DNA from 4 places in the Pantoea sp. LS15 genome. Region 1 is predicted to be linked to each of the others. Evidence: predicted binding sites of a transcription regulator. Region 1 holds the regulator's gene; each other region holds the start of a gene.
The links. The regulator CRP, encoded in region 1, controls carbon source genes, mostly activating them, when cyclic AMP is high. The targets are predictions, from matches to a motif close to ATGTGANNNNNNTCACAT.
Positions count from the first base shown of each region.

Region 1 (3,184 bases):
ACCGACAGTTGACACCTCTAACCCATTCGCGGCAAAAAGCATCCCGTCGCTGGATGAGAGTTTTGTGGTGATCCATTTCCGCAACCTCGAAGGCATTGATTACCCGTGGTTACTGGCGATGTTGCAGGGCTCGTTCATTTCCCACATGAATACCCTGGTGGTGCCGGGCGGGAAAATGGGGCTGGCGATGGAACTCATCATGACGCCGCTGGTGAAGCGGTTGATGGAAGGGAAGCAGATCGCGTGATCATATTCCCTCTCCCAACGGGAGAGGGTTAGGGTGAGGGCATCTACACGCACGATGCCCCACCAATCACGCCTCGATCACTTCATACGAATGGGTGATTTTTACCGCTTTCTCCAGCATTAACGCCACAGAGCAGTACTTCTCGGCAGACAGGTCCACCGCACGCGAAACTGCCGCGTCTTTCAGTTCCTTACCGGTGACCACAAAGTGCAGGTTAATATGGGTGAACAGGCGTGGCGCCTCTTCACGGCGTTCCGACGTGAGTTTAACTTCGCAATCCGTCACATCCTGACGACCTTTCTGCAGAATCGACACCACATCAATTGCGCTGCATCCACCAGCAGCCATCAATACCATCTCCATCGGGCTTGGCGCTTTATCGCCGGAGTTACCATCCATCAAAACCTGGTGTCCTGAAGCGGACTCGCCCAGGAATGTTAACCCTTCAACCCATTTCACGCGCGCTTGCATATTCATTAACTCCAACGTTGCATTTTTGGTGACAGATTACGTGTGCGTTACATTTCTCGCAATGGAAGGCGACCTGCATCATGCTGAAGCGAGACACCAGGAGACACGCGGCGAAAGCTATGCTAAAACACTCAGGATGCTACAGTAATACATTGACGTTACACATGTATGCAGAGGACATCAAACTTTACTGGCTGCGAAACGTTACGATAGCCGACTTCCCAGGGTATGGGTAAGAATTCGATTGCAACCCCAGAGTCCGGATGCATCTGATGACTCTGGTGACAGCTTATAACAGAGGATAACAGCGCATGGTGCTTGGCAAACCGCAAACAGACCCGACTCTCGAATGGTTCTTGTCTCATTGCCACATTCATAAGTACCCATCGAAGAGCACGCTGATTCACCAGGGTGAAAAAGCGGAAACGTTGTATTACATCGTAAAAGGCTCGGTGGCAGTGCTGATCAAAGATGAAGAAGGGAAAGAGATGATCCTTTCTTATCTGAACCAAGGCGATTTCATCGGTGAACTGGGCCTGTTTGAAGAAGGCCAGGAACGTAGCGCCTGGGTTCGCGCAAAGACAGCATGTGAAGTGGCTGAAATTTCTTACAAGAAATTCCGTCAGTTGATTCAGGTTAACCCTGATATCCTGATGCGTCTTTCTTCCCAGATGGCTCGCCGTCTGCAGGTAACATCCGAGAAAGTGGGTAACCTCGCCTTCCTGGACGTTACCGGCCGTATCGCACAGACTCTGCTGAACCTGGCAAAACAACCTGATGCGATGACCCACCCTGATGGCATGCAGATTAAAATTACCCGTCAGGAGATCGGCCAGATCGTCGGCTGCTCCCGTGAAACAGTGGGCCGTATTCTGAAAATGCTGGAAGATCAGAACCTGATCTCCGCCCATGGTAAAACCATCGTGGTCTACGGAACGCGTTAATTCCACTCAGACGGCGTGCCATCGCAAGGTGTCACGCCGTTTTTGTCTTTCTTCCCCATGTGGCGCAGGCTGATTTATCACCCGGAAGTTAACTACGCACTGCGACAAACGCTGGTGTTGTGTCTTCCTGTGGCCGTGGGCCTTATCCTTGGACATCTTCAGCAAGGTCTGCTGTTTTCTCTTGTGCCCGCCTGCTGCAACATTGCCGGCCTGGACACACCGCATAAGCGCTTTTTTAAACGTCTGATTATTGGCGGCTCGCTGTTTGCTGGCTGTAGCCTCGCCGTGCAGCTTTTACTGGCCCGCGATATTCCGCTGCCGTTGATCCTGACCGTGCTGGCGATGACGCTCGGCGTCACTGCCGAAATCAGCGCCCTTCATGCGCGCCTGCTTCCCGCCTCACTGATTGCGGCCATCTTCACGCTGAGCCTTGCGGGGAACATGCCGGTGTGGGAGCCGCTCCTGATCTACGCCCTGGGTACGCTGTGGTATGGGCTGTTTAACTGGTTCTGGTTCTGGCTGTGGCGGGAACAGCCCCTGCGTGAATCATTGAGCCTGCTCTATGTGCAGCTTGCTGATTACTGCGAGGCCAAATACACCCTGCTTACCCAGCACACCGATCCGGAAAAATCGTTGCCGCCGCTGCTGACACGCCAGCAAAAGGTGGTGGATCTGATCAGCCAGTGCTATCAGCAACTGCATATGCTCGCCGCCAACAAGAATCACGAATACAAACGGCTGCTGCGTATCTTCCAGGTGGGGCTGGATCTGCAAGAGCATATTTCCGTGAGCCTGCACCATCCTCAGGAAGTGCAAAAGCTGGTCGAGCGCAGTCATGCCGAAGCGGTGATCCGCTGGAATGCGCAAACCGTCTCCGCGCGTCTGAGAGTGCTGGCTGATGACATTTTATATCACCGCTATCCCACGCGTTTTAACATGGAAAAACAGCTCGGCGCGCTGGAGAAAATTGCCCGCCAGCATGAGGACAACCCGGTGGGTCAGTTTGCCGCCTGGCATTTCAGCCGTATCGCCCGTGTGTTGCGCACGCAACGTCCGCTTTATCCCCGCGATCTCATGGCCGATAAACAAAAACGTCTGCCGTTACTGCCGGCGCTCAGAAGCTATCTGTCTCTTAAATCGTCCGCTCTGCGCAACGCCGCACGGATTAGCGTCATGCTCAGTACCGCCAGCCTGATGGGCATGGCGCTGCATCTGCCAAAACCCTACTGGATCTTAATGACCGTGCTGTTTGTCACCCAGAACGGCTACGGCGCCACGCGCGTGCGTATACTGCACCGGGCGGGCGGAACGATGGCCGGGCTGATTATCGCAGGCGTCACGCTGCACTTTCACGTGCCGGAAGGCTATACCCTGGCGGGAATGCTGATAATTACGCTGGTAAGCTACCTGATTATCCGCAAAAACTACGGCTGGGCGATGGTGGGCTTTACGGTAACGGCGGTATACACCCTGCAACTGCTCACGCTCAATGGCGAACAGTTTATTGTCGCCAGACTGATCG
Region 1 is NZ_JAAVXA010000011.1:132,084-135,267, reverse strand. It holds gene HED65_RS16415 (phosphoribulokinase) at 1-247, shown strand, start outside; gene HED65_RS16410 (OsmC family protein) at 314-718, opposite strand; gene crp (cAMP-activated global transcriptional regulator CRP) at 1,030-1,662, shown strand; gene HED65_RS16400 (YccS/YhfK family putative transporter) at 1,720-3,184, shown strand, end outside.

Region 2 (3,184 bases), on a different contig from region 1:
TGGTCGACATCCGGTTTTTCCATCAGCGACAGGAACTGACGTGCGTACGCAGAGAGTGATTCAACGTAACGACGCTGTCCTTCGGCATATAAAGTGTCGAAAGCCAGTGAGGATTTGCCAGACCCCGAAAGCCCGGTCACGACGATGAGTTTGTCGCGAGGGATTATGAGGTTGATATTCTTGAGATTGTGGGTGCGGGCGCCCCGAACTTCGATCTTATCCATTCACCTTTCCCGGTTGGAACACGGATTGCCTGGTTTGTTTGAAGGACAAACGGCTGTCAGAAACGGCTAATTATGACACAATTTAACCTGTTTGAATATACAGTATTGGAATGCATTTTCCGATTGGCTATGTAACAATGTAGCGTTCGCACGAGAACTCTGGAATCCATCTCGCAGCTATCAAAATGCAGCATGGAAATGGTACACTCGCGCGTTTACACTATTAAGAAACGTATTCAGGAGACACGAACATGGCCAGCAGAGGCGTAAACAAGGTGATTCTCGTCGGTAATCTGGGCCAGGACCCGGAAGTACGCTACATGCCGAGTGGTGGCGCAGTTGCCAACATTACGCTGGCTACTTCCGAATCCTGGCGTGATAAAGCGACCGGTGAGATGAAAGAGCAGACTGAATGGCACCGTGTTGTGCTGTTTGGCAAACTGGCAGAAGTGGCCGGTGAATATCTGCGTAAAGGTTCTCAGGTTTATATCGAAGGCCAGCTGCGTACCCGCAAATGGACCGATCAGTCCGGCGCTGAGAAATACACTACTGAAGTGGTGGTAAACGTTGGCGGCACCATGCAGATGCTGGGTGGCCGTCAGGGTGGTGGCGCACCAGCAGGTGGTGGCCAGCAGCAGGGCGGTTGGGGTCAGCCTCAGCAGCCGCAGGGTGGCAACCAGTTTAGCGGCGGCGCACAGTCTCGCCCGCAGCAGCAGTCTGCTCCTGCACCGTCTAACGAACCACCAATGGATTTCGACGACGATATTCCGTTCTGATCCTCTGATATCCAAACAAAAAACCCAGACAATAGTCTGGGTTTTTTTATTCCGTAAGGGATCAGGTAATCACCATCGGCCAGTCTGGCGGTGTGTGGCTCATTGCTTCAACCATCACCACTTTAATATTTTCCCAGACGGCGGCAATGTCCAGCAGGGTGATGCCAAGAAGACCAGTGGCAAACCAGCAAGCTGCGCCTAACCCCAACAGAGTGCTGATGATAGCAAGGCCAGCGTAATCAGACTTACGAAACTGAATGTTCAGCGTGCTGGCTAAAAACATCAATACCGCACTCAACAACGGCCAGCGTAAGAGAACCATGCTGGTAGTAATGGTTGCCATAAAACCCATCCTCTACAAAACAGACTCACTGAATGAAACAGTGTTTATTATTACACAAGATATGTGAACTATATCACACTTGATGATTTATTCGCCAGAGTCAGAGGTGTGAAAATGGGAGGATTCACAACTGAATGAAAGGGGGAGGTATCAGAAAGAAAATATATCTTTGCAGGCTAAGAAACCCTTTTCCCCTGCTCTTCATAACGAATTCATTGAGATAGCAAAACCTCTGCAAGACGGCGCCTGTTGTACAGCGTTTACAGCAATAAACGTATGGATTATGCTTGAGTGGACATATTAATTTACTCGCAGCTAACCTTTCAGGTTTTTGAATTTTATTGTTATTTTATTTATTTGTCCGTTTTTAATTACACACAACAGTCGTTTCATTTCGCTGTGCTGATATTCAGCCTCCAGCTTTGGCTGACCAGTTTTTGAATCTGAAGAAAGTTGCGTCCGGTTTATCGCGTGATAATCGGCGAAAAGATGAAAAAAAAACGATGTGAGATTGTCAATGACAGCATGCAGGCTTTGCATGCACTGGCTAAGTTGATGCCCCAGCTTCACACTCAGTGTTCACTGGCAGAAATGCTGGAGACGATCAATCGATCTCTGGGGGCAAGCCTTGCCTGGGTTAGCGTTAATGATAATGACGGACTGCACCGTGTGGTCTGCGCGGGTGATGTAGCCTGCCACTCTTTTGAAGTCGCCGATTTTCTGGCGGGAGCCCTGTTACAGCGGCATCACCGGTCATGGCGGGTGGTCTACTGGAAAGAGAAGATTGGTCGCGCCTTATTTCCTCCGCAGCACCCTGGCTATACGCAATTGCAAAGCGGTGTACTATGCAAACTTTCGACCCATAACTGGCATTGCAGGGGATATTTCTTTCTGGCATTTGATGAGAAATTGTATTCTCTGCCAATCCTGAAAAATATCGTCGTGGTGCTGGTCGAAAAATTAAAAGACTATTTTGAGGAAATTATTGCCCGCGAGAAAACCGCACAGGAAATGCAGCGTGTCGTGACACAATATAAGACCCTGTTTGAGCGGGCTCCGGTTTTAATGAATTCTTTCGACAAATTTAACCGCTGCGTGTTGTGGAATGCCGAGTGTGAAAAAGTATTTGGCTGGACGATGGCGGAGATCGGGGCTCATGCCGATCCGCTCTCGCTGTTTTACCCCGATCCTGAAGAGCGGCGTCGGGTAAGAGAGTCGGTAAATATCTCTCCCCTCAAGGACATGTATGAGTGGCATCCACTACGTAAAGACGGTACGCAGTTGACCGTATTGTGGTCAAACATACTGTTGCCGGACAACTCTATCCTGAATATTGGGCTCGACATTACCGAGCGAAAGAAAGCAGAGCAGCGGTTGGAAGTGAAAGCCACGATTGACGATCTCACCGGCTGTTTTAACCGTTCGGCGATTTTGCAGCAACTGGAACTTGCTCAATCAGCAAATGCCAGGCGGGAGGCTAACAGCCATTTTTGTGTCCTGATGTTTGACCTGGATTTTTTCAAACAAATCAATGATGAGTGGGGACACCAGGTAGGCGATGCGGCGCTTCTTCACTTTTGTGATTGTATCCGTGAGTTAGCCCCTTCAGATTCTGCATTAGGGCGCGTGGGAGGGGAGGAGTTTTTGCTTCTGCTGGCGCAAACTCATGGTCATGACGCGGCGCAACTGTCCGCCAGGCTGCATACCACGCTAAAAACCAAACCGCTGAGGGTTGGAGAGAAAAAACTGGAGTTGTCGTTTAGTGCTGGGGTTGTGGAGGTGTGCGGGGATCAGTTCGATACGTCGGCATTGCTGACGCGCGCTGATAAAGCATTATATGA
Region 2 is NZ_JAAVXA010000013.1:49,459-52,642, reverse strand. It holds gene uvrA (excinuclease ABC subunit UvrA) at 1-224, opposite strand, end outside; gene ssb1 (single-stranded DNA-binding protein SSB1) at 476-1,000, shown strand; gene HED65_RS17485 (YjcB family protein) at 1,062-1,343, opposite strand; gene HED65_RS17480 (sensor domain-containing diguanylate cyclase) at 1,833-3,184, shown strand, end outside.
Region 2: a site for CRP is predicted at 1,405-1,422, ahead of HED65_RS17485 (YjcB family protein). Genes of this name have one in related genera too.

Region 3 (3,184 bases), on a different contig from region 1:
CTGGTGAGCTTACCTGAGAAGACCTGCCCCGGCAGGGCATTGAACACCACTTCGGCCTCATCACCCGGTTTCAGACGCAGCAATGAGTTCTGACGGAACTGCGCCACAATCTGACGTTTCTGTTCCGGGATAAAGACCATAACCGGACGCAGAGGCAGCGCCGCGGCATAGGTCCCCGGACGAATCAGCACCTGGGTGATATAGCCATTGCTTGGCGCACGCACCACTGTCTGTTCCAGGTTGTATTTGGCTTCGGCAAGCTGAGCACGCAGAGAGGCAACCTGAGATTGCTCACCGTTAACCATGCTGTCTAACTGAGTCTGGATTTGTGTCTGTTCGGCTACAGAGCCTTTAACCAGCGCATCTTGTGCCAGATAGTTCTGACGCGCATTGTCGATATCGCTTTCAGAGAACGGGTTAACCTTTGCCTGGCTGCCTTTCAGGTAGCGCTGATAATCTTTATACAGACGATCGCGTTCCGCAGACACCCGCGTGGTATTGGCGACCGCTTCCGACAGTTGTGCCTTAAGGTTGTCGATATTGTGCGTCGCAGTCACCAGGTCAGCCTGGAGTCTGTCTACACGCGCCTGATAGCGACCTGGATCAAGTTTAAATAACACTTCACCCTTTTTAATGAGCTGATTATTTTTATCAGTCACTTCACTGACCACCCCGGTAACCTGCGGCGTAATCGGAATAGAAATAACCGCCTTTTGAGCCGTAAAGGTATACGGGTGGTTATAGTTCATTAGCAGGATTAGTCCCGCAACAATAAATATCCCGCCTAATGTCGCGGTGGCGAGCGTCCACTGGTTAACGGGAATACGGAATATTTTAAAGATAGCCCAGGCAAATGCCACATAGGTCAGAATAATCAACAGATCCATGATTAGTGCTCCAGCGTGTTCTTATCAGCAGTGGGTTTTACCGCTGCCAGCTTTTGTTCAAGCTCCGCCACGCGTTTGGTCAGTTCATCCATACCGGGAACCTCATCAGGCTTCACGATGTGGTTCTGCATCCCCCAGCCGCGATCTTCACGGTACAGCGTGGCCCAGATCCACAGGAACGGCCAAATGGCATGGAGCGTAAACAGGCTGATCCATCCTGCCGTATGAATCGCATCGGCATGGGGATGGTTACGCTTTTTGGCCATATTATACGGGATGTCATGAATGGCGATGACGCCGTAAAAAAGGACCAGGAAAACAAAAATCAATACGCCCAGCGCAAAATAGTTGAGAAACATATTCTCCTCACTTAAAAAACGTCAACTCATTAAATTAATAAAACAATACGCAGCCTAATTAGTTTTTTATAAAAACAGTAATCACTTGCTATTTTCAGCAGCCGGGGAGTATGGATTTTTATAATATCTCCATGCAAGTTTATAAACGTGTCAAAATATAACCTGAATAATAATAGACTTAACCTTACAATATGAGCGTAATCCACGTTTTAACTTTTCGCCATACCACATATGAAAAGTGGTTTTTTAGCTTTCTGTGTCGCCTCATGCCATCCTGACGCTAAATCACAAGACAGAATTTGTTGAGGATCACAGCCGGAGAAATCTGCATAAAAATATTTTGTGAATGACATCACAATACAGAGACAAACCCGCCACAATCAAATGTGACAAAACTCACAAAAAAGGGTGCTTTCTGCTCCATTTTTCGTCATCGTATTTTTTTTGTCCGCTTATTTTGTGATTTAGATCACTTCATTGATATCCACACCCCCTACCTTTACGTGACACGCATCACACAAATTTTCGTCATCTGGACAGTTGAACGATTCAGTGCCAGATTTCACAGCATGAACAGGGCCCGGCTACCTCTGCCGCCTCACATTAACAATAAACCTCGGGCCGCAAGCCTAAGCGTAAACAGAAGAAGGGGTGTTTTATGTCATCCGATTTCAAGATCAAAGTACAAAGCTTTGGTCGTTTCCTCAGCAACATGGTGATGCCAAATATCGGCGCGTTTATCGCGTGGGGTATCATCACCGCATTATTCATTCCGACAGGGTGGTTGCCTAACGAAACGCTGGCGAAACTTGTTGGCCCAATGATTACTTATCTGCTGCCGCTGCTCATCGGTTTCACCGGTGGTCGTCTGGTGGGCGGTGACCGTGGCGGTGTAGTGGGTGCAATCACCACCATGGGTGTGATTGTCGGTGCAGATATGCCAATGTTCCTTGGCGCAATGATTGCGGGTCCTCTGGGTGGTTGGGCAATCAAACACTTTGATTCCTGGGTAGACGGTAAGATTCGCTCTGGCTTCGAAATGCTGGTGAACAACTTCTCCGCAGGCATCATTGGTATGATCCTGGCGATTCTGGCGTTTCTCGGCATTGGCCCTGCGGTTGAAGTGCTGTCCAAAATTCTGGCAGCAGGCGTTAACTTCATGGTTGCGCACGACATGCTGCCGCTGGCGTCTATCTTTGTTGAACCGGCGAAAATCCTGTTCCTTAACAACGCCATCAACCACGGTATCTTCTCACCGCTGGGTATTCAGCAGTCTCATGACCTCGGCAAATCCATCTTCTTCCTGATTGAAGCGAACCCGGGCCCAGGTATGGGTGTTCTGCTGGCGTACATGTTCTTTGGTCGCGGTAGCGCGAAGCAGTCTGCTGGCGGTGCGGCTATCATTCACTTCCTGGGTGGTATCCACGAAATTTACTTCCCGTACGTGCTGATGAATCCGCGTCTGATCCTGGCCGTTATCCTCGGCGGTATGACCGGTGTGTTCACCCTGAGCGTGCTGGGCGGTGGTCTGGTTTCTCCGGCGTCTCCGGGTTCTATCCTGGCGGTACTGGCGATGACGCCAAAAGGGGCTTACTTCGCAAACATCGCGGCTATCTGTGCAGCAATGGCGGTCTCCTTCGTGGTCTCTTCTATCCTGCTGAAAACCAGCAAAGTGAAAGAAGATGATGATATCGAAGCGGCTACCCGTCGTATGCACGACATGAAAGCGGAATCCAAAGGCGCTACACCGCTGGCGGCTGGTGATGTCTCTAACGACCTGAGCCACGTGCGTAAAATCATCGTTGCCTGTGACGCCGGTATGGGTTCCAGCGCAATGGGTGCAGGTGTGCTGCGTAAGAAAGTGCAGGATGCGGGTCTGACTAACATCTCTGTGACCAACAGTGCCATCAACAGCCTGCCACCAGATGTGGACCTGGT
Region 3 is NZ_JAAVXA010000008.1:67,312-70,495, forward strand. It holds gene HED65_RS13475 (HlyD family secretion protein) at 1-887, opposite strand, end outside; gene HED65_RS13480 (DUF3302 domain-containing protein) at 890-1,246, opposite strand; gene HED65_RS13485 (PTS mannitol transporter subunit IICBA) at 1,905-3,184, shown strand, end outside.
Region 3: a site for CRP is predicted at 1,704-1,721, ahead of HED65_RS13485 (PTS mannitol transporter subunit IICBA). Genes of this name have one in related genera too.

Region 4 (3,184 bases), on a different contig from region 1:
CACAAAGCCTTCGCTATCGGCATAAACCGCTTTGCTGAGCGTCGCCGTTGGCAGGTATTTCACATAGTTTTCCACGAAATCGGTAGGACCTTTCTGCGCCGCCACCATGCGGCCAAAGATCTCCGCCGCTTTGCCGTTATCCAGCACCGCCTGCAGTTTCGCGCGCGCGTCTGCATCATCTTTGGCAAGCTTGCCGGAGATTAACATCTCAACGCACAGCGCCATGGTGACGTCGAACAGACGTGGGTTGCGGTATTCACCAGTCAGGAACTGTACAGCCTCACGCACTTCAACCGCGTTACCGGCACTGGAGGCCAGGACCTGGTTCATGTCGGTGAGCAGTGCTGTGGTGCGCACGCCGGCACCGTTGGAGACGCCAACGATCGCTTCGGCAAGCTGGGCAGAAAGTTCATAGGTTGGCATAAAGGCGCCGCTACCTACTTTTACATCCATCACCAGCGCGTCAAGCCCTTCGGCCAGTTTCTTCGCCAGGATAGAGGCGGTGATCAGCGGGATGGAGTCAACGGTCGCGGTGATATCGCGGGTGGCATAGAAACGCTTATCTGCCGGAGCAAGAGAGCTGGTCTGGCCGATAATCGCCACACCAACGTCTTTAATAATGTCGCGGAAGCGGTTGTCATCCGGGAAGATATCGAAGCCCGGAATGGCTTCCAGTTTGTCGAGCGTACCACCGGTATGGCCGAGGCCGCGCCCGGAGATCATCGGGATGTAACCCCCACAGGCTGCCACCATTGGGCCGAGCATCAGGGAAGTCACATCACCTACGCCACCTGTGGAGTGCTTGTCCACAATCGGGCCGTTAAGGTTCAGGCTCTTCCAGTCGAGAACGGTTCCTGAATCTCGCATCGCCATCGTCAGCGAGACCCGCTCAGGCATCGACATATCGTGGAAGAAAATGGTCATCGCCAGCGCAGCGATCTGCCCTTCAGAGACGGTGTTATCACGAATGCCGTTGATAAAGAAGCGGATCTCTTCGTCGCTTAATGCATGACCATCACGTTTTTTACGAATAATTTCTTGTGCGAGAAACACGGTAACCTCCCGAAATAAGCCGGGATCGCTTCGCGTCACCCGGCAATTCAAACCTTAGTAGCTGCTTGCGCTCTTACCATCGCCGTGACCCAGCGCTTTCAGCAGGCTGGCCAGCAGGCTGGATGCACCAAAGCGATAGTGACGGGAATCTGCCCATTCAGCGCCGAACAGTTCATCCGCAATGGCCAGGAACTGCTGTGCATCTTCCGCGGTGCGTACGCCGCCCGCTGGTTTAAAACCAACAGTTTTGGACACGCCCATATCGCGGATAACTTCCATCATGATGCGTGCGCTTTCCGGGGTGGCATTCACTGGCACTTTACCGGTAGAGGTTTTGATGAAATCAGCACCCGCTTTGATGGAGATTTCAGATGCTTTACGAATCAGGGCTTCTTCTTTCAGCTCACCGGTTTCGATGATCACTTTCAGCAGTACGTTTGCCGCAGCACACGCGTCTTTACAGGCTTTCACCAGGTCAAAACCGACCTGCTCGTTACCCGCGATCAACGCACGGTATGGGAATACCACGTCAACTTCATCTGCACCGTAAGCAATAGCTGCGCGAGTTTCTGCCAGCGCAATCTCGATATCGTCGTTGCCGTGCGGGAAGTTAGTCACGGTTGCAATACGCACGTCCGGCGTGCCCTGCTCTTTCAGCGTCTTACGGGCAATCGGGATAAAGCGCGGGTAAATACAGATAGCTGCGGTGTTACCGACGGGCGTTTTCGCCTGATGGCACAGGGCGATGACTTTTTCATTGGTGTCGTCATCGTTCAGGGTGGTCAGGTCCATCAGTTTCAACGCGCGCAGGCTGCTTGCAGTTAAATCGGTCATAACATTCTCCAACGGCAGTGCCGTATAAATTTTACCTTGCGGGTCTGTGAGTATTCTAACATTCACCCGCATCTACACTTCGACATTCATCACAGTTAATGAAAACTACGTACAAATTTGCATTACTGTAATGAGATCTTCTTCAAACTTTATCGTGCTAATTGCCGACTAAAGCAGCAATACCCCCTGTCGGATCAAAAGCCATAACAGGCTGGCTTCCTACAATCCGTTCATCATCCGCAGAATAATCAAGGAAGCGATCATGTCCCACTCCAGCCCCGACGCCCTGCAACAACGTTGCCAGCACATTGTGACAAGCCCGGTGTTAACCCCGGAACAAAAACGTCATTTCCTGGCGCTGGAAGCGGAAAACAACCTGCCTTATCCGGAACTCCCTCAGGCTGCGCGCGCCGCGCTGGACGAGGGTTTTATCTGCGATATGTTCGAAGGCCACGCACCCTACAAACCCCGCTATGTTCTGCCGGATTATGCTAAATTTCTGGCCAACGGCTCAGAATGGCTGGAGCTGGAAGGCGCGAAAGACCTGGATGACGCCCTTTCACTACTCACCATCCTTTACCACCATGTTCCATCCGTAACATCCATGCCTGTTTATCTGGGTCATCTTGATGTGTTACTGCAACCATATGTTAGAATTCTAACACAAGAAGAAGTTGATAGCCGAATAAAACGTTTCTGGCGCTATCTCGACCGAACGCTGCCGGATGCGTTTATGCACGCAAACATCGGGCCTGCTGACGGCCCCATCACCCGTGCAATTCTGCGTGCCGATGCAGAGCTGAAGCAGGTCGCGCCAAACCTCACCTTTATCTACGATCCAGATATTACCCCGGACGATTTACTGCTTGAGGTGGCAAAAAACATATGTAAATGCAGTAAACCGCATATTTCTAATGGCCCAATTAATGATAAAATTTTCACAAAAGGCCGTTACGGCGTGGTGAGTTGTTACAACTCCCTGCCGCTTGCAGGCGGTGGGAGCACCCTTGTACGCCTTAACCTCAAAACCATTGCTGAACGCAGCACATCCATTGAAGACTTCTTCACCCGCACGCTCCCGCATTACTGCCAGCAGCAAATTGCTATCATCGATGCACGCTGCGGTTTCCTGTATGAGCAATCTGGCTTCTTTGAGAATAGCTTCCTGGTAAAAGAGGGGCTGATTGATACCGATCGGTTTGTGCCTATGTTTGGGATGTACGGTCTGGCAGAAGCAGTGAACACACTTTGCGAAAAGGAAGGTATTGCAGGGCGCTACGGTAAAGACGAGCATGCC
Region 4 is NZ_JAAVXA010000010.1:114,179-117,362, reverse strand. It holds gene deoA (thymidine phosphorylase) at 1-1,053, opposite strand, end outside; gene deoC (deoxyribose-phosphate aldolase) at 1,108-1,887, opposite strand; gene HED65_RS15605 (YjjI family glycine radical enzyme) at 2,150-3,184, shown strand, end outside.
Region 4: a site for CRP is predicted at 2,018-2,035, ahead of deoC (deoxyribose-phosphate aldolase). Genes of this name have one in related genera too.